Regions from separate parts of the Pleomorphomonas sp. PLEO genome, predicted to be linked through region 1. Evidence: riboswitches for the same ligand, from Rfam matches in the RefSeq annotation. Region 1 holds a riboswitch; each other region holds the start of a gene.
What was found. A riboswitch is a leader RNA that binds a small molecule or an ion and turns the genes downstream of it on or off. The one in region 1 is predicted to bind cobalamin.
Positions count from the first base shown of each region.

Region 1 (12,013 bases):
GTCATTGCTCTGGTGCTAGCCACCGAATCCGAGGAGCTAGGCATCAATTCGCAGCTCATCTATGGCATTTCCGAGGTGCTGACGGCCACCAGCTACCAATTGGTGGTCATGCTGCACGACCCAGCTGCCGATCCGCTTGGACCAATCCGCAACATTGTCGAGGCTGGCGCCGCCGATGGCATTCTGTTCGCTCGCATCGAGCCGCGGGACGCTCGGGTTCGCTTCCTCACCGAACACGGCGTGCCGTTTGTAACCCACGGTCGCACCGATATGAGTATCGAACATCCCTATTTCGACTTCGACAACGACGCCTATGCGGAAAGTGCCGTGCGCCGTCTTGCAAGCCTCGGTCGACGCCGCCTAGCGCTGCTCGCGCCGCCGCTCCATCTGACTTACGCTTTGCATATGACGGCGGGCTTCCATCGCGGCATCGTCGCTTTGGGGCTCGAGCGAATCTCCGTGGATACGATCGATACCGATAGTCCTCATGAACTTATCCAGGCCGATGTGTTCCGCCTGATCGAAAGCGGGACGCGGCCGGACGGCTTCGTCTGCGGCAGTGCCGTGGCGGCGCTGGCGGTGACCGCCGGTGCCGAGGCGGCAGGCCTTGTACTCGGCTGCGACTTCGATGTGGTGGTGAAAGAGTCCTCGAACCTGTTCCGTAAGTTTCGGCCGGCCATCGAGACGGCCCACGAGGATTTCCGTGCCGCCGGGCGTTGGTTGGCCAAGACGATAGTTGACCGCATCGAGGGCACCGCTGACGCGAGCGTCCACTTTCTCGACGTACCACGGCTGGCCGTTCCTGAGCAGAGGGAGACGGTGGTCGCCGGCGGCGCTTGATTGGGGGCTATCGCCGATACGGCAAAGCGCCCGATCCGGTCAGGGAAATCGAGCGCTCGGCGTCGGCCGGGGGTGGGCGGCCTGAGTTCGATAGGTTTGGTCCACTCAGCAGCTGAAGGCTCGCTCGCCGCGGAGGTTGCCGGCGACCTGACGCTGGCGGGCATCGAAGTCATAGCGATCGGTGCCCACTGTGACGTAGATGAATTCGCGCTTGGCGGCGGCGGGGGCGCGGAAGGTCTTGGTGAGGTGCTTCAGGGTGCCAAACATGATCTTGTTCCTTTTTCCGTTCCGGGCGGATCCCGGAACCCATTTGATTTCTCTTCTTTGCACCCTGAATATAGCGCCCCCACCGTCTTTCTCCAATGGCTGGAAGCCGCCGCGGTGAATCGTATTTTCTTTGGGGATGCTTCAGTTTTCCTGAGTTTCCTAGAGCCGGACTCAAACGGTTACCTGCGGGCCACCTCCTCGGGCTCGTGGAGCATGTGGTAGTCAATTGCCTATTATCGGTTTCACGTCCGTCTGATCTCTGCTCCGTCCCCTGGCCGGCAGACAATCTCCTCGGGTGCCCACTCTCCTCGGGCGCCAAGAGCTTTCAGACGGACGGCGGCCGGTCACTTGGGCTGGCCTGAAGCTACGCAGGCCCGATGCGGCCTTGCAGTCAGGAGCCGCCATGAAGGCTACATTTTCTCTCTGATAGTCTGATTGCCCTTGGCTACGTCAACTGCGCGGCAGCGCTGTTCGCCCGTCTTCATCGCTTCCCCGCAGGCCCTGCGGGTATTAGTATGAATAATAATATTATTGTCACGCCCGCGTCATTCAGCCCCGCTAATGAGCCTTTAGGGCAAAACAGGGGGCGGAAGATGAAGTCGGATTAGGTGAGTGACAGGCTTCTCGGCCGTGGGCTCATCGAGCGTCAAATTGGAAGCGCTCCAGCAATCACTTGGCCGAGGTCCCGAATAGCCACCGGGAACGGAACCTCAGGAATCCCGAGCCATCAGCGACTGGTCGTCTTTGAGCACGGCCGGCGGTGCCGGGCTGCGATCACAATTTTTCTTCAGATCTTATGAGACACCGACATGTTCCACTCGATCTTCGACTATCGGCAGACCCGGCAGCGCGCCGCGGGCATGACCGCCTGCACGGGGAAAGCCGTCGGCCGGCACGCCGCGCTGATCATCTCGGCTGCGAAAATCCAGCTGATGTGTTTTGGCTTGATTACCCTGACGGCTCCGGTGGCTTTCGCCCAGGAGCCCTGGATCATGGTTGAGCGAAACTTCTTCGCTGGTAACGATGCTGATGCGGCGCGTGGGCAGGGCGTAACCACCGACGGCAGCCGCTGGTATTTCTCGGGCACCCACTCGCTCGAAATCGCCGACGACACCTTCAACACGATCACGATCGACAAGAACGCCATCGCCTCACAGTTGCAGATCCCTTCCGAGCTGTCGCGGGTCGGCCTTAACCATATCGGTGACATCGATTACGCCAATGGTTTGCTCTACATTTCTCTCGATTCCAGCAACCGCGATCCGGTGACCGGCAACAAATACAGCAATCCGGTTTTCGCCATCTATGATGCGGAGACTCTGAGCTTCACCGGCAAGGCCTATGCGCTCAATCCGCCGCATGGCGTTCATGATATCGCCAGTTGGGTCGCCATCGATGCCGAGAAGGGCCTTGCCTATGGCATCGCCTACGACAATGCCACCGAACTCACGGTCTATAATCTCGCCGATTTCAGCTTCAATAAATATATCCCGCTTTCCGCGGTGGTCGACCAGGCACAGGGCGGCAAGATCCTCGATGGTTGGATGTATTTCGCCACCGACAATGATGACAAGAAACTGATGCGGGCCAATCTTTTGACAGGTGAGGTCGAGACCATAGGCAACCTCAAGCTCGATGCCGAGCAGGAGGTCGAAGGCCTTTCAATTCGGTATACGAAGGATGGCTGGTCGCTCAACGTTCTTAATCGCGAGGAGAGTGTGCCGGGCAATGGACAGGGAGGCGTGGCCTTCTACAAATATCTCCGCCCCTATGGAAACGTGCTTTCGGGCGAAATACATAGCGATATCGCTGGCGCACTTCAGGAAGACAGTCGTTTCCTGCGTGAGGCGACCAATCGTCGCCTCCAGTCCGCCTTCGATGCTACCGAGCTTCCCTCCGTCAAGGACGGGCAGAGCGCTCAAGATGCCGGTGGCCCCGCCTTCTGGAGCGAGGCGTTGGCCTCGACAAGCAAGCACGGCAACACCGGCGATGCCGCTGACTTCGATCGCTCGCTGCACGGCCTCATCGCTGGCGTCGATGTGCCGATCGACAGGTGGCGTCTCGGCTTCGTCGGCAGCTATAGCCGTGGCAGCTTCGATGTCGGCCAACGCCGCTCTTCCGGCGATAGCGACAATTACGAGATCGGCACCTATGCCGGCACGCGGCTCGGTGATTTCGGCCTGCGCTTCGGTGCGGCCTATGGCCGCCATCAGATCTCGACCAAGCGAGATGTCGTCTTCCCCGCTTTTGCCGAGCATTTGACGGCAGAGTATGATGCGATGACCGCCCAAGCCTTTGGCGAGGTCGACTATCGGATAAAGCTCGACCGCCTGGACCTCTCGCCCTTTGCAGGCTTGGCCTATGTCCATCTGAAGACGGATGGCTTCTCGGAGGATGGCGGTAGCGTGGCGGCGCTGTCGAGCGATGATCAAAGCTGGAACAACAGCTTCTCCACCGTTGGCCTGCGCGCATCGGTGCCGATCCAGTTGGACGCGGTGGAAGGGCATGTCCGTGGCATGATTGGCTGGCAGCACGCCTTTGGCGACACTGCGACCGAGAAGCAGCTCACGTTCAAGTCCGGCGCCGACTTCACCAGTACCGGCGTCCCCATTGCCAAGGACGCGCTGGGGCTCAATTTCGGCATGGATCTGGCACTAACCAAGCAGACGCTACTGAGCGCCGATTATTCCGGCCAGTTTGCCGACAATGAACAAAGCCACGCTGTGAAAGTGAACTTCAAGGTCGAGTTCTGATCAGGATAAGCGGATCTGCCTTTTCTCAAGGGCAGATCCATCCTGCCTTGAGGGGCGCGATGGTATGGCGACGCTGGAAAAGATAAGGCCCTTTGTAAAGCTGCGATCGTGGGATGGCGCGAGGGGCCTTGTAGTGTCTCGCGCCGATCCATGCCACACAGCATCCGCAACTGCGTCCGCGTGGCACTGCTTCAAGGTGCGCGCGATCTTTCAGCTTCGCGCTCACGACGTGCCGACAGCGAGCGATTGACATCAGCCTCCGAGAGGTCGATCAGCTCGATCAAACGGCTGCTTGCGGCTTCGGCATCGCGTTGGGCGATCGCCTCGTAGACCCCCAAATGCAAGGGGAGTGAAGGGCGCTGGCCATAAGGATTGTCATCTGACAGTCTGAAGCTGATCAGCAAGGCTGTGGCGATCAGGCTCGCCAGGGAGCCGAACAGTTCGTTGCCGGTCATATGCAGAATGTTCTGGTGAAATGCGAGATCCGCCTCGGTGAACCGCTCGTTGTCGTCGACGAACCGCTCCATCCTCTCATAGCTCTCTTTGAGAGCTGCGATCTGCTCCTCACTGGCGCGCCGGGCTGCAATCGCGCCGGCGCTCGGCTCGATGGCACGGCGCAATTCGAAAAGCGCCCGGGCCTCCTCGAAGGTTGACTGAGGGCCGTAACGCCAGGCGAGAATATCGGGATCAAGGAAATTCCAGTCAGCACGCGCCCGGATACGCGTCCCTGTCTTCGGCCGCGCTTCGACCATACCTTTGCCGGCCAGCACCTTGATGACCTCGCGAAGCGCCGTGCGGCTGACGCCATGCGCCGCGCTCCAATCGTCGGCGTTGGGCAGTGGGTCGCCCGGCAGAAGCTCGCCGCGCACGATGCTGCGTCCAAGCAGATTGAGTAGCTTCGCGTGCACGCTAACACTCGCCGATCCCTGCGGGCTCGAACTGTTGAAAAGCATGTTCTATCGCCCCCTACAGGATATCATCATATTGATATTATTATTCTACATGAAACTCGTCAACTATTGGTAGGTAACAAGATATATCCTGTTCGATGTGTGCCACTTGGTCGCTGCACCGTCCTGACGAATTCGTTGCCAGAATAGCTTCCCCCTAAACCCACCCGGCATCCACGATGAACTGCTGGCTGGTGCACATGCGGCTGTCATCGGAGGCGAGAAACAGTGCCATGCGGGCGATATCGTCAGTCTGCAGTCGACCCGGCAGGCATTGCCTCTGGTCGATCTGCGCCTCGGCCTCGGGCGTCAGCCACAGCTCGATTTGCCGTTTGGTCATCACCCAGCCGGGAACGAGGCAGTTCACACGGATATTATAGGGGCCGAATTCGCGGGCGAGCGCCCGCGTCATCCCCGTTATTGCGGCCTTGGCCGTCACATAGGCGCAGCAATCGGGATCGCCCACCATCCAGGTGATGGAGCCGAAGTTGATCACGGATCCACCACCGAGCGCCCGCATCTGCGGAATGACGGCTTGGGCAGCAAAGAACTGGTGGCGGAGATTGACGGCCATGCGATCGTCCCAATAACCCACATCGACATCCTCAACGCGATGGTGATCGTCATTTCCGGCATTGTTGCACAAGACGCTGATCGGTCCGATCTCGGCGCTCGCCTGGGCAATGGCTGCCTTCAGCGCTTCGATATCGCGTAGGTCGCAGGGGAGGAATAGAGGCGGCGTGTTTCCCTCGGTCCCGATCGCCTCTGCCAGTGCTCTCCCAGCCTCCTCGGCAATATCGACGAAGGCGACACGGCTGCCCTGGGAGCTGAAATGCCGGACGAGGCTTTCCCCGATGCCGCTGGCGCCGCCGGTGATGAATATGCTGCGCTCCTTGAGGCTGGGATAGCTGGCATATGTAGTCTGGCTGGTCATCGGCTATCGCTCCCCTGTCGCTTGCGCGGCCGCCTCAACCGTTGGCGGCTTATCGCGACCTGCTAAGCGACAAAGAAGACAACCGCGTAACAATTCACCGAGACCAATGACCCTTTGGATCAAGCTATTAGAATCCTTCCAGCACGATCTTGCCGCGCGCCCGACCGCTCTCGATGGTCGCGTGGGCGCGGCGGAGGTTATCGGCGTTGATTGGCCGCAGCACCTCAGTGAGCGTCGTGCGCAACTGTCCGGCATCGACGAGACGAGCGACTTCGCTGAGCAGCTTGCCTTGTTCTTCCATGTCCGGCGTTTCGAATAGCGCGCGCGTGAACATCAGCTCCCAGTGCACCGATACGGCCTTGCGCTTGAAGCCGGTGATGTCGAGCACCTCCGGATCGTCGATCAGACCGAAGCGTCCCTGCGGCGCGATAAGCTTGGCGATCTCGCCGAGGTGGTGATGCGTTTGGGTGGTCGAGAAAACGAAGGCTGGCGCGCCGATCCCGAGAGCGGCCACTTCCTCGGCCAGCGGGCGCGCGTGATCGACAACGTGGTGGGCGCCGAGTTCGCTCACCCAAGCCGCCGTCTCGGGGCGTGACGCCGTGGCGATGACGGTGAGATCGGTCAGCGCTCGGGCGAGCTGAACGGCGATCGAGCCGACACCGCCAGCCCCGCCAATGATGAGAATGGCGTTGGCTGCGCCAGTAACCTTGCGTTGCACATCGAGCCGGTCGAACAGCATCTCCCACGCGGTGATGGCTGTCAGCGGCAGAGCCGCGGCCTCGGCGTTGCTGAGCGATTTTGGCTTGCGGCCGACGAGGCGCTCGTCAACCAGATGGAACTGACTGTTGGCGCCGGGGCGGGCGATCGAACCGGCATACCAAACCTCGTCGCCGGGCTGAAAACCGGTTGTCTGGTTACCAATAGAGACGACGCGGCCGACGGCGTCCCAGCCGAGCACCTTGAAAGAGTCTGGTGCTGGGGCGGAGCTGGCGCGCACCTTGGTGTCGACGGGATTGACCGAGACGGCGGCGACCTCAACGAGCAGATCGCGCCCGGTAGGCGTCGGTGTAGGCAGCTCGACATCGAGAAGCGAGTCCGAACGGTCGATAGGGCCAGCTTGGCGATAGGCGACGGCTTTCATGGCTACTTCCTCTGCTATGGATATGAGCGATTGTTGCGCCTATGATCGCTAATAGCCAATACGCACAAAAAGCGCAGATACTGCGGAAAAGGATAGTGTCATGGCCAAGGTCCGGCATTCACGCTTTGACTGTGCGCCCGGCTGTTCGGTTGAGGCGGCCATTGGCCTCATCGACGGCAAATGGAAGTCGGTGATCCTGTTTCACCTGCTGGAGCGGACACTGCGCTTTGGCGAGCTGAGTCGCATCCTCGCATCGGTCACGCCGCGCATGCTGACCAACCAGTTGCGCGAGCTTGAGGAGGATGGATTGGTGGTGCGCACCGTCTATCCGCAGGTGCCGCCCAAGGTGGAATATTCATTGTCGCCACTCGGTCGCTCAATGGAGCCGGTCCTGATGGCGCTGAAAGCCTGGGGCGATGCCAATATCGGCCGCTTCGGTAAGCCCAAGGGCGTCGATTCGCGTGAAAAGCAAAACCCACCGGCGCCGACCGGCCAGACGACCGGAGGGCACCAGTGGGCGAAGTTCGATCCGGCCCCGATCGAGTGATCGGAGCCGTTTTCCCAACTAGGCCCGCTTCGGGCCGCGATCGAGCAGCGCGTAGAGCAGGATGGCGCCGAAGGTTGCGGTGCCGATGCCGCCCAGCGTGAAGCCGCCGATGTTGAGGGTGAGATCGCCAGCGCCGGCAATCACCGCCGCCGCCGTGGTGATCAGGTTCTTGGTCTCGGAGAAGTCGACCTTGTTCTCCACCCAGATCCGGCCGGCGGTGGCCGTGATCAGGCCGAAGATGACGATGGACAGGCCACCGATCACCGGGCCGGGGATGGTGCCGATCAGCGCGCCGAACTTCGGCGAGAAGCCGAGCAGGATGGCGATCACCGCCGCCACCACGAAGATCAGCGTCGAGTAGATCTTCGTCACCGCCATCACGCCCATGTTTTCAGCGTAAGTGGTGACGCCGGTGCCGCCGAAAGCGCCCGACAGCATGGTGGCGAGGCCATCACCGAGGAAGGCGCGGCCCATGTAGGGGTCGAGGCTGCGGCCGGTCATGGCGCCGATCGCCTTGATATGTCCAAGGTTCTCGGCAACCAGGATGACCGCCACAGGTGCGATCAGCGCCATGGCGCTGGTCGAGAAGGTCGGGGCGGTGAAGGTCGGCAGGCCAAACCAGGGCGCGGCGTCGAGCTTGGTGAAGTCTATCGGTGCGTCGCCGAAAGAGGCGGCCCCCAGCCAATAGACGATATAGCCGACGAGGCCGCCGATCAGCACCGGGATACGACGCAGCATGCCCGGTAAGTAGACAGCGGCGACACCGACGGCGACGATGGTGATAAGGCCGACGCTCCGGTCGAAGCCAGTGGCCGAGATACCCTTGACGGCGATCGGTGCCAGGTTGAGGCCAATGGCGGCGACGATGCCGCCGGTAACGACCGGTGGCATCAGCTTCTCGATCCAGCCATAGCCGATCTTGATGACGACAAGGCCGATCAGCGCGTAGACGGCGCCGGCCGCGATGATGCCGCCGAGCGCCACCGAGATGTTGGTGTTGGGGCCGGTGCCGGAATAGCCGGAGGCGGCCATCACCACGGCGATGAAGGCGAAGCTCGAGCCGAGATAGGATGGCACGCGGCCACCGATCACCAGGAAAAAGATCAGTGTGCCGATGCCGGAGAACAGCACGGCGACATTCGGGTCGAAGCCCATGATGATCGGCGCCAGCACCGTCGAGCCGAACATGGCGACCACGTGCTGGAAGCCGGCGATCAATGTCTGCGGCCAGGGCAGGCGTTCATCCGGCGCGACACGATCGGCGGCGGTCAGTTTCCAGCGCGGAAACCAGCCTTCGGTTGGGCTTTTTGTCATGATTGTCTCGTCTGTTGTCCCAGGTCCGTCCCCCGTGGGCGGTCGCATGGGAAAGGCGAGATGGTCACTATCTCCAGGAGCGGCGAAGGCGAAAGAGCGGCCTTCTGCGACCGTTGTCAGCAGCTCAATGGAGGGAACACTGTTTCTGAACGCGAAAACGCGTATTTTTACCAGATGGTCAGAATTCAACCCATTGGTAATCCACAGAAAAATCGGTGGAATCGGCCCTATGGTCGAAGGGGCGGCGCACCCGAATCGTCTTGACAGGGGCGGTGGATTGCCGAAAGTTGGCCCCGTGCAAGGTGTTCCGGCGGCATGCGGCCGCCGGGATGAAACGGGAATGGGGAAGGATCACGATCCGAAGCCCCGGCCGCCCCCGCGACTGTGCGTGGTGAGCTTCCGTCCAAAATGCCACTGGGAATCCCGGGAAGGCGGACGGCAGGCAGCGATCCACGAGCCAGGAGACCGGCCATGCACAGAATCGGATTCCGTCGGGTGAGACGGAAAAGGAGACTGATATGCATATCGAACCGGGCCTGGTGGCCGACGGTAAACTATGGCTCAGCTATCTGACGGCAGCGGGCGCGGCGGGCTACTGCGTTAAGCTCGCCTGGCAGGCGGTGCGCGAGAGCGGTGCCATTTCGCTTGGCCTGCGCAGTGCCGCCACGACGGCTCTCGTTTTTTCCTTCTTTGAGGTATTGCCGCACTATCCGGTCGGTGTCTCGGAGGTGCATCTCATCCTCGGCTCGACGCTGTTCCTGATCTTCGGCACGGCGCCCGCGGCCATTGGTCTCGCACTGGGGCTCCTGGTCCAGGGGTTGTTCTTCGCTCCTTTCGATCTGCCGCAATACGGCATGAACGTCACAACGCTCCTGGTGCCGCTGTTCGGACTTATGGCGCTTGCTCGCGGCATCATCGCGCCGGCTACGCCTTATGTTGATCTGAAGTACCGGCAGGCCCTGGCCCTCTCCACCGCCTATCAGGCGGGCATCGTAGCCTGGGTTGGCTTCTGGGCTTTCTATGGACAGGGCTTCACCGTCGGCAACTTTGCCGCCATCAGTTCGTTCGGTGGCGCCTACATGCTGGTGATCATCGTCGAGCCGCTGGTCGATCTCGCGGTGCTCGCCGGCGCCAAGCTTCTCAATGGCCTGCGCGGCAGCTTCCTCGTCGAACGCCGCCTCTACGACGCCGCCTGACGGCCGTGCGTTGATCGCATCCTTGCCGCGCCGCTCCGATAACCCGGAGCGGCGCGGTTTGCATTTGTAGGTCGCTGTGCTGATGGACGTTCTTGTGGCCGGATGAGGCATGGATCGGTCATCGTATGCGTTGGCCGACGTCTGGCGGTCTTGACAGTTGCGAGCCTTTCCGCATAACGTCGTAAACGTTTACGGAAGCGAGCAGGCAGGGAGGAAAATCCTGTCCCGACTGGAGAGCCCCGGACGTCATTGTCATGTCGGTAGGCATGGATGGCGAACGGTAGGTTATGGCTCTTCGAGATCAGGACAATCTGCCGGATCGCCGTTCACCGTTCTCGGTCCCGCCGGTCATCATCGAGCCGGAACCGGTCGGCCAACTGGAGGAGTAGGGAGCATGAAGACATCGGCAATCCTGGGAGCGGTGCTCTACGCCGGCGCCGCGACGCTTGGCATGGCGGCATATGCCGCCGATCCCGTCACCATTACCATCTGGTGCCAGGACAGCGAGACGCAGCCGGGCCTCAACCTCGCCAAGGAGTTCGGCGAGAAGAACCCCGACATCAAGGTCGTCTATCGCCAGATCCATTTCGACGACGTGACGTCGGAGGCGATGCGCGCCTATTCGACGGGCCAGGCGCCCGACATCATCGCCATCGATAATCCCGAGCACGCGCTCTTCGCCTCGCACGGCGTCTTCCTCGACCTCACCGACCGCATCGCCAAGTCGGCTGTGATTCACAAGGAAGACTATTTCCCCGGTCCGCTGGCTTCCGTTACCTGGGACAGCAAGCTCTACGGCGTGCCGAAGGCCACCAACACCATCGCCCTCTACTACAACGCCGACATGTTCAAGGCGAAGGGCCTCGACCCCGACAAGCCGCCGCAGACTTGGGACGAGATGGTCGACGCCGCCCGCAAGCTCAACGATCCCGCCAAGAACGTCTATGGCATCGCCTTCTCGGCCAAGGCTTCGGAGGAAGGCACCTTCCAGTTCCTGCCCTGGGCGCAGATGACCGGCGGCGGCTATGACAAGATCAACACCGATGGAGCTGTCCGCGCGCTGACCATCTGGAAGACGCTGCTCGATGAGAAGCTCGCCTCGCCCGACACATTGACCCGTGGCCAGTGGGATTCCACCGGCACCTTCAATTCCGGCAATGCAGCCATGGTCATCTCTGGGCCATGGGAACTCAACCGCATGTCGCAGGAAGCGAAATTCGATTGGCGCGTGACGCTCATGCCAGTTCCCGAGGTTGGGGCACCCCGCTCGTCGGCCATGGGCGACTTCAACTGGGCCATCTTCAAGAGCTCCAAGCATCCGGACGAAGCCTTCAAGGCGCTTGAGTATTTCGTGTCGCAGGATCCGCGCGTCTTCCCCGACTGGGGCCAGCTCGCCGCCCGCGCCAACATCGAAATACCGCCGACCGGCGACGCCAAGAAAGACGCAGCCGTCAAGGTATTCATGGAGCAGCTGAAATACGCTCAGCCGCGCGGTCCGCATCCCGAATGGATGAAGATCTCCAAGGCCATCCAGGACGCCATCCAGTCGGCTCTGACCGGCCAGGCGAGCCCCAAGGATGCACTCGATCAGGCCGCCACGACCATCAAGGGCATTCTCGGCTGATCTCTTTGAAAGGCGCTCCGGCCCAAAGCATCGGACCGAAAAGTGGAATCCGATTTTCGGACCATCCGGTGCGATAGCAAGAGACTAGATCGTCGTGCGTCCATCAGGACCCGCGGCGATCTAGGCCGGGGCGCCACCACATTCTGTTGACCGCACCGCCTGGCAGGGGCGATGCTCCGTGCTGGCGGCCTGCCGTGGCGCGGATGCGGGGAGGACCGATGCGACGCCTTTATTCCAGTCTCGTCGATGGCCGAGGATTTGACCTCTGCCTGATCGGCATCCCACTGGCCTTTCTCATCGTGCTGTCGGGCGTGCCGCTCGTCTACAACGTGGTGATGAGCTTCCAGGCCGTGGACATGTTCAGCCTTGGCAGCTTCATTCGCCCGTGGGTCGGCTTTGACAACTATCGCCAGTTGATCGCCCAGCCAGAATTCTGGCCCATCATGG
Region 1 covers NZ_CP166625.1:156,190-168,202, reverse strand. Annotated here, with positions in the region: gene AB6N07_RS00700 (LacI family transcriptional regulator) at 1-840, shown strand, start outside; gene AB6N07_RS00695 (DUF3563 domain-containing protein) at 946-1,107, opposite strand; gene AB6N07_RS00690 (autotransporter domain-containing protein) at 1,917-3,860, shown strand; gene AB6N07_RS00685 (FadR/GntR family transcriptional regulator) at 4,052-4,813, opposite strand; gene AB6N07_RS00680 (SDR family NAD(P)-dependent oxidoreductase) at 4,968-5,744, opposite strand; gene AB6N07_RS00675 (zinc-binding alcohol dehydrogenase family protein) at 5,872-6,885, opposite strand; gene AB6N07_RS00670 (winged helix-turn-helix transcriptional regulator) at 6,986-7,432, shown strand; gene AB6N07_RS00665 (solute carrier family 23 protein) at 7,451-8,746, opposite strand; cobalamin riboswitch at 9,030-9,235, shown strand; gene AB6N07_RS00660 (energy-coupling factor ABC transporter permease) at 9,265-9,942, shown strand; gene AB6N07_RS00655 (sugar ABC transporter substrate-binding protein) at 10,337-11,566, shown strand; gene AB6N07_RS00650 (carbohydrate ABC transporter permease) at 11,785-12,013, shown strand, end outside.

Region 2 (7,911 bases), 1.4 Mb from region 1:
TTCATCGATCGGTCCTTGCGGGAAAATGCCGCGTTCAAGGATGCGGCCCTTAAGGGCGGGCTCAGAATCGTCGATGCCGCCGACGAGCGGGCGATCGACGACCTATTCGATGAGCTTGTCGCGCGGGCTTCGATCTAACTGCCGCGTAAGGCCGCCCCTTGGTTGGAACGTTGCATCCACTCGGATTTGAGCAGGGCGTAGATATATTCGTCGCCCCACTTGCCGTTGAACCGGTCGTTCTGGATGAGGTGCGCTTCGCGCCTCAGGCCCAGCCGCTCGACGACCGCCACCGATCTTGCATTCGCACTATCGAGGCGGGCGAAGATGCGATGGAAGCCGATGGCCTCGAAGCCGATCCGCAGCAGGGCGGCAACGGCTTCCGTGGCGTAGCCCTTGCCGGCGTGAACGGGGTTGAAGATGTAACCCACCTCGCCTTGAAGTGCGTCTCGGCTGGCCAGCTTGAGCAGAACCTCGCCGACCACCGCGCCGCCCGCCTTCACGGTGACGGCCAGCCGGTAAACATCGCCGTCGCCCTCGAAGCGGGCGGCCAGCACGCGGTCGAATTTCTCACGCAGGGCGTCCCCGGTTGGCGGCGGCGCATAGAGATAGGCGTAGACCTCGGGGCGGGCGTGATAATCGGCGTACTGGCCCCAATCGCCGTCGGCGAATGGGCGCAGCACCAGGCGATCGGTCTCGTGGCGAGAGGGAGGCGTTTGAAGGGTCATCGATATCCCTTATCGCGGCGGCAGGCGGTGTCCAAGCGTGGGGTTGGTCAGAGGGGCGGTCGCTTGCCCGTCAGTCAATGATGGGCTGGCCGCCTTCACGCGCCAGGCGCGCCAGGCCTTCCTTCATTTGCCGCACCTGTTCGGGCGAATGGCTCTGCCACTTGGTCACTTCCGCGATGATCCTGAGGGGATCGCGGGAGCGATAGGATAACGTCGGGTTTCCGGGAAATTTCTTGTCCGTCAGATTGGGATCGTCGAAGATCGGCCCGGTGGGTTCCACGACATAGATGCGCTCGGGCTCAAGGCCGGCGGCAAGCTCGGCGCCCCAGATCGCCGCGTCCAGCGTGCCCGAGAAATAGACCCATGAAAGCGGTTGAGGGGTGCCAAAGTTCGAAGAATGACCGACGACGATATGGTCGCCCGGCCGCAGGTTGGCCCTGGTTCCGTGGAAGAAGGATTGCGCAAACACGCTGGCCGAAGCTGACATAGGCACAAGGCTCCCCGTTTATTGTTGACGCCGCCGCCGTTGGCACAGAGAGCCTTCAGGTCGCCGGTATCAGGGTTTTTTGAAAGCGATGGGTCGCTACGATGAATTGCCGGCTGACGCCCTTCGGCATCCAAAGCGCATCGTCAAAGGTGTCTGTGAGGTGCCAGCCCTCCCGCTGATAGAACCTTTCGGCGCGGCTATTGCCGGCCGTGCAAAGCAGTTCGGCCTCCGACACCCCATCGGCGAACAAAAGCTGTTCCGCGAACGATAACAACGCATGCGCCGTTCCGGTTCCACGGGCGGATGTGCCGACATAGAGTTTGACGACTTCCGCTGCTTTGACGGAGACAAACCCGATGAGTTCGGTGCCGTCCCTCGCCACGTAGAAGGCGTCTTTCGCCTCTTTCAGCCAGATGGCGAAGTGGCCTTCGGTGCGAAAGGACAACCCCTCGGGCGGCACGAGGGCGGCATGCGCTTCGTGCCATCCCCGGTGCCAGAGCTGGACGATTTTTCCCTGGTCGGCGACCCTAGCCGGATGGATGTCGAGCATGCGGTTTACGCGCGGCCGAGGCGGCGCGCGCCCTGGGGAGCCGCGCCGGACAGCAGCCGCTCGGCGAGGAAGCCGAACAACAGGCCTTGCGCGCCCCAGATGATCGCTTGCAGGCCGAGCGAGGCCAGACGGAAGCGCCAAAGCATGACGGCGGAGAAGGTTTCCGGCACTTCGTTGATCTCGGGCAGCAGCGTCATCACCGCCGCCATGACGGCGATATAGGCAAGGCCGCCGAGGAGGACGGCATTCCAGGCGCCGAGGCGCGCCCAAGTCTGCCGCGCCAGCGCGAAGGCGACGATCATCACCGCGACCGATACCATCAGCATGATGAAGTAGAGCTGGGTGCGGATGACGATAGTCTCCGGGCTGCCGACGGCTGGCGGGTTGGCCGGGTATTTGATCGCCGGCACCAGGATCACCGCGACAAAACCGGCGAGTGCCAGCAGCGCGGCGAGCGGGCGGGCGCCGAGGGCGCTGAAGCGGCCGAGCACCAGCGCGAACACCAGCGACAGGATGCCGCCGAGGGCGGCGCTGTAGACGATGACGCCGGTGAGCAGGCCGAGGCCGGCCTGCGTTGCCCGGCTGACCAGCTCGGGCTCGGCGGCTTCTCCGGCCGCGTGGCTGGCCTGCTCCTCGAAGGCGATGGCGAAATCGACCAGCGGCTCGCCATAGAGGCGGGCGAACAGGAAGGCCATGAGGCCACCGACCACGCCGGCAATCATGCCGCGCAGCAAAAGCTTTCCAGTCATGAAAGACGCCTCAGTGGCAGGGGAAACCCAGGAGGTGGCGGCCGTCGTGCACGAATTCATGCACGTACATGCTGTTGAACAGCGAGGTCGCGCCTTCCTCGGCGCCGACGAAATACACCGCCAGCATCAGTAGCAGACCGGCGAACACGGCCCATGGCAGAACCTCGCCCAGCGGAATGGCGGCCGGCGGCGACAGGGGAGCGGTGCGTGAAATGCTGGACATGGAAAGCCTCCTGGGATTGCGCGTCCCGATGACAGAAGGATGGCGAACAGGTCTGGCTCTCGGGTTTCAGCCCGATTACAGTGGCGCGACCGCTCCGGAGTTTCACCGGCTTCCGCTCAACATCGTCGCTCACCCTCCGCTAAGTGCCGATGCCTGTCAATCGCAAATGATCGATGAGGAATGGGGATGGCCGCTCGCCTGACGCTGATCACAGTGCCGACCGACAACGACCGCCGCGCCCCGCGCTTTCCGGGCCGCGATCGGCTGGACCTGACCTTCGAGAGCTTGCCGGAGACGGTGCGCCGCTGCCTTAGCGAAGCCGATCACCTTATCCACGCACCCGAAATCGCCATTGGCCCCAACGCCACCGTCCGGGTGCCGGCCGAGGTGGCCGAGGCGCTTTCCAATCTCGATTATGGCAACTGGGCGAACCGGACGATGACTGAGATCGCCGGCGCTGATCCCGCTGGCTTCGAGGTCTGGCGAATGGATATGGCGGCGGCCCCGCATGGCGGCGAAGCCATCTCCAGCGCGCGGGACCGGGTCGGCGGTTGGCTGGCCGGGCTGGAGGAACGATCGGGGGCCATCGTAGCGCTGTGCCCGGCGACGATCGTCAGGATCGCCCTCACGGCGGCGCTCGAGGCGCCGCTGTCGATGATCTGGCGCCTCGATCCCATGCCCTGGTCGGCCTGCGAGCTGACGCGCCATGGCGACCGGTGGTCGCTCAGGCTGAGCTAGCTTACCCGTTGCGACGGCCGGTTGCCGTAAATGTATCGGTGTGTTGCTGGGCGCTCAATTATGACGGGTTACGACAAATCGCCACAGCCTCACCATTGAATTTGCCAATTCGTGGTGTTCCCTCGCGCCACTGAGAGTTTCGGTCCGACTCTGAAACCAAGGGGTGACATCATGAGATGCCTTCCGAAGATCAATGGTATCTACTGGCTGTCGCTTGCCGTGGCGAGCGTGTTCGGCGCCAGCCTCGGCGATTTTCTCGCCGATGGGCTCGGTCTCGGCCATCTCAAGGGGCTGCCTTATCTGCTCGGCGACTTGGCGCTCGTCTTGCTGGCCGAGCGTTTCCTGAAATACACCAGCACGCTCTACTTCTGGGCGGCGGTCATCCTCAGCGTCGCCGCCGCCTCCAACGTGGCCAACGCGCTCCATGATCTCCACGTCAGGCTGGCGTCGGTGCCGGTGCTGTGCCTGCTGCTCGCCATCACGGTGATTGTCTGGCGCCTCCGCGAACCGTCGGCCGACGAGCGCGACTTCATCCCGGTGGCCGGCTTTTACTGGGCCACCCTGCTCATGGCCGGCGTGCTCGGCGGCGTGGGGGGCGACGCGGCCGCCTATCCGCTCGGCTTCGGCAACTTCGGGGCGATGGTGGTGTTCGCCATTCCCCTGGGCTTCCTGCTCACCATCGGGCGCAACGGCCTCTACACCGACCTCGGCTTCTACTGGCTGGCGGTGGTGTTCATCGTCGCCGCCGGCACCGCCGCCGCCAATCTTCTGGCCCACGACCTCCACAGCATCGACCTCGGCACGGCAATCAGCGGCGCGGTGTTCGTGGCGTTGATCGTCGCGGTGTACGAGATGAGGGCTTGCAACAAGAGCCTGCGGGTTGGGCTGGTGGGCGAGGGAGCATGAGGAGGCATGAGTCCACATAGGCGCGGGTGGACTCCCATGGACTCCCAAAGGCGAGGCGTCGAGAAAGACGTGCCCGCGAGCGCGCGACCATCCTCAGCTTGCCGCGTCCGAGGATCCGTCTGGCAAAGTGGCCGCTCCCGGCGGCATCAAACCCGCCGAGAGCGCCGAGCGCTTGGCAATCAAGGATGCAGACCATTCAGCGGAGGCCGCCTGTGGAAGGGGCCCGCGTCGGACCCGCTGTAATAGGTGCCGAACTGGTTCTCGTAATCGCGATCGACGATCGTTGAGGCATCGTAGACCGGGCTGTTCTTGACCACCTGCCGGTCGACGCTCAGGGCAACGGTCTTGTCCGCCCAACTGATGTCTTTGGCCAGGCGCGGCGAGATCAACACCTTCTGCCCCGGCCACCAGTTCTTGGTGTCGACCACGAGGTAGTGGATGCTCCAGTCCGCTTCCTCGACCAGCATGTCCTCGACATGGCCGATATCGCCATCGGTGGCATGGATATGATAGCCGTCCACCGCCTTGACGCTGCGCAGGTGCGGATCATCATGCCGCCGATGCGCCTCGAGCACCTCGTTCTCGAAACGCAGTGTATCCGGCTCTGGTGCCAGGATGGGTGCGCCCATCACGCTGCCGTAGCCACCGCCACCCATATAGAGGCCGCTTCCCCAATAGGGGCTCCAGCCATAGTAGCCGTAGATGTTGTTTTCCATTTGCCGCGACACCGGCCGCTCGGTGTCGATATCCGGACTATTTTCGACCTGCCGCATCGTCAGCTTGACCGAGAACTCCCGGCTTCGCTCATTGGCGTGTCCCAGCGTTGACGTCGGGAGAAGCACCCTGCGGTGGGTGAGCCAGTCGCCGGTTTCGACGACGAGCCAGCGGATGAGCCAGCTTTCATCGTCGAACAGCAGGTCGCTGACGGTGCCAACATCGCCGTCGCTGGCGGCGATGGCGTAGCCCTTAATCTTGGAGGCATTCCATAACATGTCGGGACTCCTTGGAGTGTGCAACCGCCGCGAGGGAACGCCGTTGATCGGCGCCAACCTTTGGCCGGTATCGCGACCGTGGACCCCACCTTCAATGTCAGGGCAAAACCGATGACACTCCGAGCGCGGCAAGTCCGATGGCCAGTGAGGCAGCCAGTGCTGAGCGGTTTGGGGGTAAATTCTCCTGTAGCCATTTTAAGTAACCGCTGAAAATTGAGGTTACCCCATGGCTAGATGAAGACAGTATTCCTCGCCGAATTTGCGGTGAAGGCTCGGATATTACTCACAAATACGTTTGATTACTAAGGTTTGGCGCGTTTTCATCGTTGCCAGAGGGGCCGGGCTATCCTTCCTTCAGGGCCGAAGGCCTCGCCTGTCGGAAGGGCGATCTCAGGGGCGCCATCCTCAAGGGTATCGCCAGCGCCGCCGTCAAACGGCACGGGCCGATCGATCTCGACGAGAACCGGGCAGATCGCTCGGTGCCATCCCGACGCCTCAACCTCGTCGGCGCTACCTACAGACTGACATACGACTATCGGACTTAAGTCCTTTTCGTGCGGGCTCTGAGTATTTTCCGGGCCTACCCTCGGTCGATGGATGTCGCGATTCTATCATCGCGATGAATACTCAATTGCCGAGGGCAATAAGAGGCGGGGAAGTATCGCACCATTTCAGGGAGGTCAGCCATGGACAACATTGGTAGCAGGATCAAGGACATTGGTCCGCAGCCGCAAACTTTCGACATTCAGCGCGCGACGAAGGAAAACACCAATTACCGCTCAGTTGCCTGGAGCGGCCGCTACCTGCAAGTGACGCTGATGTCGATCCCCGTTGGCGGCGACATCGGCCTTGAAGTGCATCCGGAGACCGATCAATTCCTGCGTCTCGACTCCGGCAGCGGTCGCGTGCAGATGGGAGAGGCCAAGAACAAGCTGACGTTTGAAAAGCATGTGTCGGACGGTTGGTGCGTCCTCGTTCCCGCCGGCACCTGGCACAACATCACCAATATGGGCACGAAGCCCATGCAGGTCTACGCGATCTACGCCCCCGCCCACCACAAACCCGACAAGGTGCAGGCGACGGCAGCGGCAGCGGAGTCCGACAAAGCCGACAAACCAGCGACCTGGTCGGTACAGCCAAAGCAGGCGCCCGACGAACACGGCTGACAGGGGGCTTCATGCTTGGCCATCGTTTTGGGATGCGACGCCGATGGCCGACCGATCTTTACTACGCGTTGCTCGGTGTCGACAGGGAGTGGCGCAGGCGTTTGGTCGGGGGCGGCGGTCGGCGAACTATCGCCTCTGGCTCTCCACATCACTGTTCACCGCTTGGTGATCAGCGGCACCGCGTTCGTGGCGCTCATCGTCGTCGTGTACCAGATGACGGCATGGAGGCAAAGCCGCCCGAGGAATGAGATTGGCGGGCAAAGATTTACATAGATGGATTGTCGCCGCTGTTCTGTGTCGCGCGGAATGTTCCGCGAAGTTTGGAAGCTTCATGTTTGTTCGGCGCGCTGGACCCGATAGTGATCGTCCGGTGATCGTTTGCGGGGAGCCCAGTCCAGGAAGTTCAGGTGGCCCGATTTCCGTAGATCGCTAGCGACGGCGTTGAGTTGTGAACGGCTTACGATATGGCGCCCGAGTACTCTGGGCCAAATGTCACCCCAGATCGCAATCGATGGTCCCGCTGGTACCAGATCCAGCAGCGATGCTTTAGCGTTGATCAGTTCTTGCGCCAGATAGGCTTCGGCTGGGTCGGGCGCCATTTGAGCAAAAGATTCGAATAACTCTGCCTGCTCGCTAGCTGCTACGGATGCTTGTAACTTGGCGACTCCACGTGCTTTGTCCTGCTTGCGCAGTGCCTTGATCTGACATTCCCGAAATACTTCTAGCCCAGCCGGGCTGCGGGTTCCATAGATCAGACTATAGAGCGGTCGGTCTACGGTGGGTCTCAGGACAGTGGTCTCCGCAACAAATGGATAGTTGCCAATTCGCGCTAATGTGCCCGAAAAGGCTTCTATAAGAACTATTTTCCGATGTTCGGACTCGGCTCTCCCTTGCGGGGTGGGTTCTCTGAGGCATTGGCGCCAGCCTGGTTCCAAGAATAGTGCGTCAAGGCTGGCAGCGACTCCAGGACTTGAAACGTTAACGAAGCGATTGATGAAATCGAACATGAAATTGAAGACGACTTCGCTGTTTGGCCGCTTTACCAGCGGCGCAATGCGATCCATCTCAATTCGCCAGCCCTTTGGATCGATTAGCAAAAAAGAAAATGCGCGACGGGGTATATCCCTGAGAATAGTCTGCGCTAGTTCGATAAACGATCCTTGATATGTCTTGATTTGGACGTCAGGAAAGAGAGCGCTGACTCCTTGTAACTTCGCGTATGCGGTGGGATCTTTCTCTACAAGGTAGGCCGACATTTTCAAGGAACGGCCGAGTTCATTCCATCTAGCCTTCACCTTCGCCAGTGTCGCAAGTGCAATGCCAAACGATGTGTCTTGAAATTGCTCGCCTGCGTTTTGCCAGGGACCTGAGAAAC
Region 2 covers NZ_CP166625.1:1,574,315-1,582,225, forward strand. Annotated here, with positions in the region: gene AB6N07_RS07000 (hypothetical protein) at 1-138, shown strand, start outside; gene AB6N07_RS07005 (GNAT family N-acetyltransferase) at 135-725, opposite strand; gene arr (NAD(+)--rifampin ADP-ribosyltransferase) at 796-1,212, opposite strand; gene AB6N07_RS07015 (N-acetyltransferase family protein) at 1,268-1,762, opposite strand; gene AB6N07_RS07020 (CbtA family protein) at 1,768-2,511, opposite strand; gene AB6N07_RS07025 (CbtB-domain containing protein) at 2,522-2,734, opposite strand; cobalamin riboswitch at 2,762-2,882, opposite strand; gene AB6N07_RS07030 (histidine phosphatase family protein) at 2,921-3,472, shown strand; gene AB6N07_RS07035 (hypothetical protein) at 3,644-4,378, shown strand; gene AB6N07_RS07040 (PRC-barrel domain-containing protein) at 4,558-5,370, opposite strand; gene AB6N07_RS07045 (hypothetical protein) at 5,697-5,915, shown strand; gene AB6N07_RS07050 (cupin domain-containing protein) at 6,057-6,536, shown strand; gene tcmP (three-Cys-motif partner protein TcmP) at 6,866-7,911, opposite strand, start outside.
Region 2: linked by a shared signal. The riboswitch ahead of AB6N07_RS07025 (CbtB-domain containing protein) and the one ahead of AB6N07_RS00660 (energy-coupling factor ABC transporter permease) in region 1 are both predicted to bind cobalamin.

Region 3 (12,013 bases), 1.1 Mb from region 1:
CCGATGGCCTGCCTTGGCGTCAGGATGCACTCGACGATCGCTGCCCGGGAAGGTACCTTCCCGGGTATGCGTGTTTTTGTGCCCTTCGCATTGTTGCTGTTGATCGCCGTTGGACCGGTTGCCGCCGGTGACGGTTTGCCGCCGCCTGTCTCAAGCGGGCGCGAGCGGTTGATGACGGTCGTCCCTGCCGATAAGGCCGGTGAGCTCGATGGCCTGTTTGCGCGCCTTTCCGCCGCCAAGGACCGGACCGAAGCGGCCAGCCTTGAAGGCGAGATTCGCCAGCGCTGGGCGGCGAGCGGCAGCGCCACCGCCGATCTTCTCCTGTCTTGGACGGAAAAAGCGGTGGTCGGCGGCGATGCCGCCGCGGCGCTCGACATTCTCGACGAACTGACGGTACGGCGGCCGACCTTCGCCGAAGCCTATTATCGGCGCGGCACCTTGCATCTTCTGTCCGGCCAGGTGTCGCAGGCGCTCGGCGACTTCCAGACCGTGCTGCGCATCGAGCCGCGCCATTTCCTGGCAATGAAAGAGCTGGCTGTGCTGCTCGAGGATCTCGATGAGCACGATCGGGCGCTTTCGGTGCTCAAACGCCTGCAGGTGGTCGATCCACAGTTCGACGGCCTCAACGAGGCGATCGAGGCCATCGTCGCCGGCAGCCACGGCCGGGATATCTGAGGCTAGGAAAAAAGCCGCCGTCTCAACCGGCCGCCCTTGTCTAGAGGGGAATTTGAGTCGCCCGTGCGTTCTCGGCGCGCTTCCCAACAGGGATCACTTCGCAGAGCTTCCCCGAACACAGCCCTCACGCCACGTCGGCATGAGAAATGGACTCAGCGAGAGTATGCAGGCCAGCAGGACTGCGACCGCCGTGAAAGACATGACCGAAGCCTGCGCGCCCCAGTACTGGGAGAGAACTCCGGCTAGTGCCGAACCGAGCGGATAAAGCGAAAAGGCTATCAACCGACAGGCACTGTTGACACGCCCTTGAAGTCGCTCCGGCACGGACTTGATGCGGTAGGCGAACTGCATCACCGCATACAGGGAGTAGAAGCCAATAATGAGACCATAGACCAAGCCGAGCAATGGCAAGCTCGGCACGAAGATCAGCGCGCCGAAGGCCGCGGCGTGCAGCCAAGTGGTGAAGGCCACGCCTCGCCCGAATCCGTGCAGGCGCAACCAGCGCGGACCGCAAAGCGACCCCAGAACGCTTCCAACGCCTCCGCAAGCGACCGTTGTTCCAATCGACGCATTGCTGGCCCCCAGCGTTTGCCCCAGCGTGATCGCGATGAGCGGCATCGCGGCATTGATGAGGTTGAGGCCTCCCATGATGCAGGCAAGCAGAAGAACGAGGCGGGCACCGATAAGCCACCGAATGCCCTCCGTTATTTCCTCGATCAGAGTTTGACGCGTTGGCAGACGGGCGGGGTTCAGCCCCGTCTTGATGATCGTCAGCAGAAAGAAAGACGCGAGGTAGCAAAGAGCGCCTGCCAAGAGCGTGCCGCCGATCCCCCAAAATTGGTAGACGATCGTGGCAGCGGGAGGCCCCAGAATCATCGCGGTGCCGAAGCCTGCTTCGTTGGTGCTGGACGCGTGAGGTAACAATGCACTGGGCACGACACATGAAAGAACCGCAGCTTCCGCGATGTTGAAGAACACGAACAAGATGCCGTCTATCTGGCAGACAAAGTAAATGTGCCACTGATTGAGGGCGCCGTAATAGGCCGTCAGGGCGAGACCAAAAAAGGCGATCAAACGTCCGAGCTGACACGCCATCATAATGTAACGGCGGTTCCAGCGATCAACCAACGCTCCCAATGGCAAGCTCAGGACGAGGTAAGGCGCGGATCTCAGCACGCCGACAATGCCGGCGGTCGCCAACGATCCCGTGAATTCAAGGATTGCCAGCGGGAAGACGACATTCATGCCGGCGCCAACCAATGTCGACGTCGATTGTGCCGAAAGCAGAAAAATATAATCGCGGATTTTCCAGAGGTTCATAGAGAGGTTTCCCATCCCAGTCTGCTCAGGGAAATCCGCGGAGTGAACCGTCGGCGAAATCCGCCGCTTGCAAGGATCTGCCGCCCGACAATCTGGTCACGGCAGTCGCAGCGTCAACAATATGTCGAGGACATTCGCGCCGCGAATTTGACATTCGAATCCGGTCGAGCATCACTCTCCGGATCGAATGTCAAACTCAGAAGCTGCAATAGAAACAATGGCTTTGACTCCGACACTTGCTCGATGGCATCGAGCGAACACAAGCGTCGGAGTCGAGCCACTAGATGCCCGACTTGCCGTCGGCGCCGATGCTGGCGATGCGCAGGAGGTTGGTCACGCCCGCCGTGCCGAAGGGCACGCCGGCGGTGATGATGATGCGATCGCCAGGCTTGGTGAAGCCTTCCTCGGCCGAGATGCGGCTGGCACGCTGCACCAGATCGTTGAGCGAGCGAGCGTCGTCGGTCACCACCGAGTGGATGCCCCAGACCAGTGCCAGACGGCGGGCCATCGAGCGGTTGGGCGACAGCGCAAGGATCGGCGTCGACGGCCGCTCGCGAGCGGCGCGCAGGCCGGTGGCGCCGGAGGCGGTGAAGCAGACGAGGGCGGCGATGCCCAGCGTTTCGGCGATCTGGCGGGCGGAGGCGGAAATGGCGTCGGCCGGCGTTGCATCCGGCTCGCCGCGCTGACCGGCCAGGATCGAATGGAAGTGCTCGGAATTCTCCACTTCCTCGGCGACGTGGCTCATGGTCTGAACCGCCTCGACCGGGTAGGCGCCGGCCGCCGATTCGGCGGACAGCATCACCGCGTCGGCGCCTTCGAAGACGGCGTTGGCGATGTCGGACACCTCGGCGCGGGTTGGCACCGGCGACTGGATCATCGATTCCAGCATCTGGGTGGCGACGACCACCGGCTTGCCGGCCTTGCGCGTGGTGCGGGTGATGCTCTTCTGCACGCTCGGTACCTGCTCGAGCGGCAACTCGACGCCGAGATCGCCACGCGCCACCATGATGGCGTCGGACAGTTCGAGGATCTCGTTGAAGCGCTTGACGGCCTGCGGCTTCTCGATCTTGGCCATGACGCCGCACTTGCCGTCGACGATCTCATGCACTTCCATGAGGTCTTCCGGCCCTTGCACGAAGGACAGCGCGATCCAGTCGACGTCGGCTTCGAGCGCGGCGGTGAGATCGGCGCGGTCCTTCTCGGTCAGGGCGCCCGAGGTGAGAACGGTGTCGGGCAGGCTGACGCCCTTGCGGTCGGAGATCTTGCCGCCGACTTCCACAACGGCGATCGCCAGCTTGCGGTCATTTTCGACGATGCGCAGCCGGAGACGGCCGTCGTCGATCAACAAGCGATGGCCAGGCTCGAGGGCGTCGATGATTTCCGGATGCGGCAGCGTCACGCCGGTGACGTCGCCGTCGAACTTCTCGCGATGGAAGGCGAATTTCGCGCCGATCTCCAGGAACACGGGACCGTTGGCGAAGGTGCCGACGCGCAGCTTGGGGCCCTGCAGGTCGGCGAGGATGCCGATAGGACGCCCAGCTTCGGCCTCGACCTCACGGATGGTCGAAACGTAGTAGCGCAGCTTTTCGTGATTGGTGTGGCTCATGTTGATGCGGAAACAATCCGCACCCGCCTCATGCAGCCGGGCAATCATGTCCTTGTCGGAGGAGGAGGGGCCCAAAGTTGCAAGAATCTTGACCTTGCGGTTTCGTCTCATTTCGCCCCGTTTCCTTTTTGGGTCGGCTGGTAGAGGTGTACGGTCCAGCTGCGTTGTTCGGCGGTGTCGACCTCGAAAAAGCCCGTCCGCTCATAGCCTCGGGCGACACAGTTCTCGACGCCACCGATGGTAAACATCTTGCGTCTCGTGCACATGAACGCCTTGCCGCCCCACTCGCCACCATGCTGACTGTCGACGGCGTAGAGGTAGTAATAGCGCGAGGCGAGAGCACCGGTCAGCAGCGTTCCGCATTTCGATCCGCCGATATTCCACCAGCCTTCGGAGCGCCAGCCGTCCGCGGCCTTGTAGCCGATCGCCACGGAAATGGTACCGTCGGTCTTGTTGCAGAGCCTGAGATCGGCCTTGGCGGGTGTCGCCGCGGCGAGGGCGATAAAGGACAGCGCCGCGGCAAAAATCGCCGGCCGCGTCCGTCGTACCGGTCCCCTATCTGCCGCCATCGGTTTTCCGCTCGCCAACGATCCTTGTCCGGTGCTCATCGGAGAATGCCCCGCCTTATCGCGTGACCTACGGCAAAATGTCAACGTATAATTACGCAAGCTCCCGCACTGTTCCGCCGTGTCCGGTCTGGCTCCAGCATTAACACGCATCCTCAAGGGCTTACGCTCCAGTCTTTGGTCGTGTCCGAGGGCGTCTGTCACGATCGCGGCCGGGCGATCCAGATGCCCCCCAGGATCATCAGACCGCCGGCCGCCTGGCTCCAGCCGATCGCCTCGCCGAACACCAGGAAGGCGAGGAGGGCGGCGGCGATCACTTCCATGAAAATGACCAACGACGAGAAGGCGGCGGAAAGATAGCCGAGGGCGAAAGCAAGCAACCCTTGCCCTCCGATATGGCTGACATAGGCGAGGGCGGCGAGCGTCGCCGCGCCGGCCAGCGAGGACGGCAGCAGCTTCTGCTCGAAGGTAAAGGCGATGATGCCGAGGCAGAGCGCCGTCACCGTGGTGGCGCCGAAAGTGACGGTGCCAGTGCTGTGCTCACGGCGGGCGGCGCGGATGGCGAGGAAGTAGGTGCCGAAGCCGAAGGAGGTGCCGATGCCGTAGATATCGCCGATCAGCTTGGTGGAATCGAGCGTGTAGGAGCCACCGAGCAGCACGGCGCCGCCGAGGATGCAGACGATGACGCCGCCGGCCTCGCGCCGGCCGACCTTTTCGCCGATGAACAGGCCGGAGAACAGCAACACCCAGATCGGCGCCATCGACGACAGGAAGGTGGCGTTGGCGATCGAGGTGTGGAGGATCGAAAGGTGCCAGAAGAACAGGTCGATGGCGAAGAAGAAACCGGCGAGCCAGATGGCCCTCGAACGGAAGGCGGCCAGAAGCGCGCCCCTGCCGCCCTCGCTCACCGCCCAGATGGCCAGCACCGGCACTGCCAGGGCGACGCGCCAGAAGGCGCTGGCGAACGGGCCGACGTCGGCGATGCGGACGAAGATCGGCGATATGCCCATGGCGACGGCGCCCAGGCAGAGGGCGAGGAAGGCCACAACCTCACCGGGGCGGGCGGATAGCGGCAGCGATCTGGCAGCGGACATGAACGGACCTGGAGGGGCGGCCTCCGGGCGGACCGCGGCGAATGTGCAACGGTCGAACGATCGGTGGGCCAGTGGACGGATCTCGACTTTATCCGACCGATATCAGCATTTAGGATCGTTAGCCATGCAGGACCCGACGGACGACTCCCCTTTCGTTTTTCTGCCCGGTAACGAAGCTGGCGGCCTTCTGATCATCGCCGACCACGCGTCCAACCGGGTCCCCCCGCCCTATGGCGATCTCGGCCTGCCGGCGGCAGAATTCGAGCGCCATATCGCCTATGACATCGGTACCGAATGGCTTGTCCGTCGCCTCGCCGCCTTCACCGGCGCGCCGGCCCTTTTGACCCGCTTTTCGCGCCTGCTGATCGACGCCAATCGCGGCGAGGACGACCCGACGCTGGTGATGCGGCTTTCCGACGGGGCGATCGTACCAGGCAATGCCGGCGTCGACGCCGCCGAACGGCAGCGACGTATCGAGCGCTTCCACCGGCCTTATCACCGGGCGATTGCCGAGCTGGTCGACCGGATGATCGGCACTGGCGTACCGCCGGTGATCCTGTCCATCCATTCCTTCACGCCGGCTTGGAAGGGCGTTCCTCGCCCCTGGGACATGGCGATTCTCTGGGACAGCGACGACCGCATGGTCACTCCGTCGCTCGACGCCTTCCGGGCGCGCGGCCTCAAGGTGGGCGACAACGAGCCCTACGATGGTGCGCTCAAGAATGATACGCTCTATCACCACGGCACGGCGCGCGGCCTTGCCCATCTTCTCATCGAGGTGCGACAGGATCACATCGCCGACGAGGCGGGTGCAAACCACTGGGCGAAGACGATTTTCGAGGTGGTCGCGCCGCTGGCGGGCCGGCCGGCGATGCGCGACGCCGTCTTTTACCGATCGCGCGCCGACGAGCCAGGCGTGTGAATGGACGCTTGAAAATGGTTGACGGGCCCATGAAGTTCGGACTTCATGCCGGCCTCACGGGCGGCAGCCCCGCCCGGACCCAATGACAAGATCGGCAGGACAGATATCCCATGAGCATGGAATCGGCAGAATCGCAGGGCGGCGTCGCGGCGGGTGAACTCCGGCAGTTCATCGAACGCGTCGAGCGGCTCGAGGAAGAAAAGGCCGCGCTCCAGGACGACATCAAGGACGTGATGGCCGAGCTCAAGGGCCGCGGCTACGACGTCAAAGCGGTCAGGGCCATCCTAAAACTGCGCAAGCAGGATCCGGATGAGCGCCAGGAGGCGGAAGCCATCCTCGAACTCTACATGAACGCCCTCGGCATGGTCTGAGGCGCGGCCGCGCCGCCACATGGTCCGTTACGGCGGGTCGTCTCGTGGTGGAAGATGCGGCGCAGCGAGGGCCGGCCATTCCGGCATCGCGTGGTTCCAGAGAATACGGTGGGCTCAGCAAGCCCACCGTGCTTGGGGTCGTAATTCAATCAATCGCCCAATTATGCCTGTTTCAGGTTTCGGCCGGTACTCTCTAGGTCCCGGCACGCCTGTTGGGTGGTTGCGACGATCAGGCGGCTCACGCCGGACGCGATCGTTTCGGGATGATCTTCCTGGAGATAATGGGCGCCAGCGCCGACCGGCACGACTTCGCAATTCTCGAGATTGGCTGCAAAGCGTTTGGCGAAATCCGGCGAGACGAGGGCTCCTGGATCGCCGACGAACAGCATCTTGGGATAGCGGCTCGCGCGCAGAGCCGCGTGGGCTCTGCCTAAATTGCCAGACGTCGCCTGGCTCGCCGGCAAAAAGCCGTGCTCTGTTTGTGGAGACCCTGCCATGGGCGGAGCAGGCGTCACGGCCGCTGAGTGTCGGGGCAGTCTCCCGCAACGCTCAATTGGTATACTTGACCATCAATACGAACGTACGTATTTTCAAGCTATGCCGAGACCATCGAACAAGAACGACATCATTGAAGCGGGTCTGCGGGTGATGTTCCGCAAGGGATACCATGCGGCTGGCGTGCGCGACGTGGTCGCCGACGCCGGTGTGCCCCAGGGCTCCTTCACCAATCACTTCCGCTCCAAGGAAGCCTTCGCCGGAGAGGTGCTCGACTACTATTTCTCGCACACGCGAAAGCTGGTCGGAGAGGCGCTCAACGACCACACACTGACGCCGCGCGAGCGATTGTTCCGCTATCTCGATATCATTACCGATCGCCTGGCCGCCGACGGCTATCTGCGCGGCTGCCTGATCGGTGATTTCAGCATCGAGGTGTCGCAGGCAAGCGAGGTGCTGCGCGAGCGGCTGGCCGCGATTTACCGGGAGTGGCTGGAGCCGTTCGAGCGCTGCATCGAAGAAGGGCAGAGAGCAAAAGAGATCGACACCCAGTTCCCGGCCAAGGACTTGGCCGAGTTCCTGCTGACCTCATGGGAAGGGGCGATCCTGCGTATGAAAGTCGAGCGCAGCCCGGAGCCGCTCGATCGCTTCAAACGGATCGCCTTTGACACGGTTTTCCGCGGCAAGCCATAGGCTGCTGCGGATATGGTGTTCGCCGGGAGTCTTCGTGTTTTTTGGGGGGCAAATCCGGACTTAGGGCGCGAGCAGATATGTTCCGTACCCTTGTACGTGTGACCAGCTTAGTTTTCTGTATCGTTTCAAAGAAGGCGCCGCGCCAACGACCGATGATCGGTGGGTGGCAGGCGCCTTTTTGCATGTGCGGGGCCGGCTGGGTCAGCCCGTCGAATGGGCGCGCTCGGCCAGCGATCCACAATCCGTTCACAGGCCGTATAGGTAGAACCGCTCACCGCGAGCGTCTTTCATTGACCCGACTCGTGAGGCACGAAATACTAGTTGTTGAGCTGAGGTTCTTCAGATGCCACAACATCTGGAGCCAAGAGGGAAGCCGGTGCGAGTCCGGCGCTGCCCCCGCAACTGTCAGCGGCGAGTGCCCGTTCCACGGAAGTCACTGGTGCCCTAGGGTACTGGGAAGACGGAACGGTTGCGATGACCCGTGAGCCAGGAGACCTGCCCCAGCCGAGTTGATTTGTCCTCGGGCGGGGTGCACCGGTGGATCGTCGTCGACGCACGGCCGGAGTCCGTCTCCGCCGTTGTCGATTGCGTTCCTTCCGTTCTCTGCCCTGAATTCGGTGCAAGGGAACGATGTCGGAAATATCTCCAGTCAAGCCGCCTCTCAGCGTCCTCAAGCGATCGGGCGCGCTCGCCCCCTTCGATGCCGACAAGATTCGTTCCGCCGTCGAGCGCGCCGGTGCCGCAAGTGGCGAGTTTTCCAGCGCCGAGGCCCAGCTCCTCGCGATGCAGGCAGTGAAGGTGATCGCCCACCGCTTCGCCGAGCGTATGCCGTCGATCGAGGAGATCCAGGACGTCGTCGAGCAGGTACTGATCTCGGCCAACCACTTTGCGACGGCGCGCGCCTACATCGTCTATCGCGAGCAGCGGGCGCGCCTTCGCCGCGACGCCAACACTGTCGTCGACGTGGTGTCCTCGATCGACGAGTATCTCGAACGCGCCGACTGGCGGGTGAATGCCAATGCCAACCAGGGCTATTCGCTGGGCGGTCTCATCCTCAATGTCTCCGGCAAGGTGACGGCCAACTACTGGCTCAGCCACGTCTACCCGCCGGAAGTCGGCAAGGCGCATCGCGACGGCGACATCCACATCCACGACCTCGACATGCTCTCGGGTTATTGCGCCGGCTGGTCGCTCCGCATGCTGCTCACCGAAGGCCTCAATGGCGTGCCGGGCAAGGTGGAGGCGGGGCCGCCCAAGCATCTCTCGAGCGCCGTCGGCCAGATCGTCAATTTTCTCGGCACGCTGCAAAACGAGTGGGCTGGCGCCCAAGCCTTCTCCTCGTTCGACACCTACATGGCTCCCTTCGTCCGCAAGGATCAGCTGACTTATGAAGAGGTGCGGCAATCGATCCAGGAACTGATCTACAATCTCAACGTCCCCTCGCGTTGGGGTACGCAGACGCCGTTCACCAACCTCACATTCGATTGGGTATGCCCGGATGACCTGAAAGATCAGGTGCCGGTCATCGGCGGCGCCGAGATGGACTTCCGCTATGGCGATCTGCAGGCGGAGATGGACATCATCAACCGCGCCTACATGGAGGTGATGACGGCTGGCGATGCCAAGGGACGCGTCTTCACCTTCCCGATTCCGACCTACAATATCACGCCCGACTTCCCCTGGGAGAGCGACAACGCCACGCGCCTGTTCGAGATGACGGCCAAATATGGGTTGCCCTACTTCCAGAACTTCCTCAATTCCGAGCTGACGCCGAACATGGTCCGCTCGATGTGTTGTCGGTTGCGGCTCGATCTTCGGGAGCTTCTGAAGCGCGGCAATGGTCTGTTCGGTTCGGCCGAGCAGACGGGATCGTTGGGCGTCGTCACGGTGAACTGCGCCCGTCTAGGCTACCTCCATAAGGGTGATGAGACCGGACTGTTGCGCCACCTGGACGAACTCCTGGCCATCGGCCGCACCAGCCTGGAGATCAAGCGCAAGACCATTGAGCGGCTGATGGACGACGGCCTCTTTCCCTATACGAAGCGCTATCTCGGCACGCTCCGGAATCATTTCTCGACGCTTGGCGTCAACGGGGTCAACGAACTGATCCGCAACTTCACCGGCGATACCGAGGACATCACGACGGAGTGGGGCGAGGCCTTCGCCATCCGTCTGCTCGACCATGTCCGCAGCCGCATCGTCGCCTTTCAGGAGGAGACGGGGCACCTTTACAATCTCGAAGCCACACCGGCGGAAGGCACGACCTACCGCTTCGCCCGCGAGGACAAGAAACGCTTTCCGAGCATTCTACAGGCAGGCACGCCGGATGCGCCCTACTACACCAATTCCAGCCAGTTGCCGGTCGGCTTTACGGACGACGCCTTCGAGGCGCTGCGCCGCCAGGAGCCGCTTCAGATGCGCTACACCGGCGGCACCGTGCTCCATCTCTATCTCGGCGAGCGCGTGTCGTCAGCCGAGGCCTGCAAGAAGCTCGTCCGGCGAGCTCTCGAAAATTTCCGCCTGCCCTACGTCACGGTGACGCCAACTTTCTCCATCTGCCCAAAGCACGGCTATCTCGCTGGAGAGCATGAATTCTGTCCGATCTGCGATGCCGAGAGGCTTGCCCAGAAGCAGGCCGCTGCCGAGTGAACGATTTGCGAAGGAGACTTCAGATGAACAAGCCGCTTTCTGCCATCAAGAACGATGCCGCCGCCCTTCTGTCCAACGACGAGCGCCAGCCCTGCGAAATCTGGACGCGAGTGATGGGCTATCACCGCCCCGTCTCGTCCTTCAACAAGGGCAAGAAAAGCGAATTCGCCGAACGGACCGCGTTCGCGGAAGGCAAGAGCCTTGCCGATGCCCGTCGATAATCTGGCGGTCGGCGGATTTTCGCCTCTGTCGACCTGTGACTGGCCGGGCGAACTGGTTGCCACGGTATTCTGCCAAGGCTGTCCGCTCGCCTGCCGCTATTGTCACAACGTCGACCTGATCCCGCCCGGCCGTGGTGCCGGGCCGGACTGGCAGGCGGTCTTGTCGGTTCTTGAGAAACGGCGAGGTCTCCTTGACGCCGTGGTGTTTTCGGGAGGCGAGCCAACTTTGCAGAAGATGCTGCCGGAAGCCGTCGCCGCCGTGAGAGCGCTGGGTTTCCGGGTCGGCCTGCATACGGCCGGCCCCTATCCCGATCGCTTTGCGCGCCTTTTGCCGTACCTCGACTGGGTCGGTTTCGACGTCAAGGCGCCGTTTGCCGACTATGAGCGCGTCACGGGAGTGGTGGGAAGCGGGACGCGGGCGCGCGAAAGCCTCCTTGCGTTGGCGGGAAGCGGCGTCGCCTTTGAGGTTCGAACCACCGTGCATCCGTCGCTGCTTGCCGAAGCCGATCTCGCTCACCTCGATGCTGATCTTGCCATGCTGGGTCTGGCGCCGACACGGCGGCAGCCATTCCGGAGCAAGGGCTGCCAGGACGCGGAACTGCTGGTCGCCTATTGATCGGGCGCGCGCCGAGTTGGAAGCGAGCTGGCTCGGCGTGGCGCGGACGGCTGCGCGGCGTGCCGCTGTCCGCTTGACAGCCCGCCAACGCCAGCCTAGTTTTCTGTATCGTTTCAAAGGAGGCGTCAAGCCGACCGCCGGTCACCGGTGGCGGAGGGCGCCTTCTTCATGTGGATCTCCATGACCGTCCCTTCGCGCACCCCGTCCGTACCGACGCCCATTCGGCGCGACCGGCTGACTTGGGCCGCCTATCTGGCGCTCGCCCAGTTCACCTTTTTTCTGAATATTCAGGGCAACATCATCCCCTTCCTGAAGGACGAGTTCAACCTTAGCTACCGGGTGGTGACGCTGCATCCAGCCGCCGTGGCGGCCGGGCTGATCGTCTCGGGCCTCATCGGTGAACGACTGACGCGCAAGTACGGCCGACTGTGGTCGGTGATGGTCGGCTTGGCTGGTATGGCGCTCGGGGCGCTCGCCATCATCCTTGCGCCCAATCCGGTGGTCAGCATCCTCGGCTGCTTCGTGATGGGGGCGGTCGGCTGCCTTATCTTGATCGTCGTGCCGACGCTGCTGGCCGATTGGCACGGCGCCAATCGCTCGGTGGCGATCGGTGAGGCCAACGGCGTCTCCTACGTCGCCTCGCTGACGGCGGCGATGGCGGTGGGGCTGTTCGTCGCCATCGGCCTCGGCTGGCGGACGGCGCTGCTGTTCGGCGTTGTGCTGGCTGGCCTGCTGCTCCTCTTCATGCGTGGCGTGCCGATGCCGGCGGCGGAAACACCACCGGC
Region 3 covers NZ_CP166625.1:1,237,817-1,249,829, forward strand. Annotated here, with positions in the region: gene AB6N07_RS05450 (tetratricopeptide repeat protein) at 4-675, shown strand; gene AB6N07_RS05455 (MFS transporter) at 769-1,995, opposite strand; gene pyk (pyruvate kinase) at 2,276-3,712, opposite strand; gene AB6N07_RS05465 (DUF1036 domain-containing protein) at 3,709-4,170, opposite strand; gene AB6N07_RS05470 (DMT family transporter) at 4,368-5,261, opposite strand; gene AB6N07_RS05475 (N-formylglutamate amidohydrolase) at 5,386-6,183, shown strand; gene AB6N07_RS05480 (DUF2312 domain-containing protein) at 6,300-6,554, shown strand; gene AB6N07_RS05485 (hypothetical protein) at 6,716-6,943, opposite strand; gene AB6N07_RS05490 (TetR family transcriptional regulator C-terminal domain-containing protein) at 7,152-7,742, shown strand; cobalamin riboswitch at 8,058-8,260, shown strand; gene AB6N07_RS05495 (ribonucleoside triphosphate reductase) at 8,373-10,391, shown strand; gene nrdD (anaerobic ribonucleoside-triphosphate reductase) at 10,415-10,612, shown strand; gene AB6N07_RS05505 (anaerobic ribonucleoside-triphosphate reductase activating protein) at 10,599-11,228, shown strand; gene AB6N07_RS05510 (sugar MFS transporter) at 11,409-12,013, shown strand, end outside.
Region 3: linked by a shared signal. The riboswitch ahead of AB6N07_RS05495 (ribonucleoside triphosphate reductase) and the one ahead of AB6N07_RS00660 (energy-coupling factor ABC transporter permease) in region 1 are both predicted to bind cobalamin.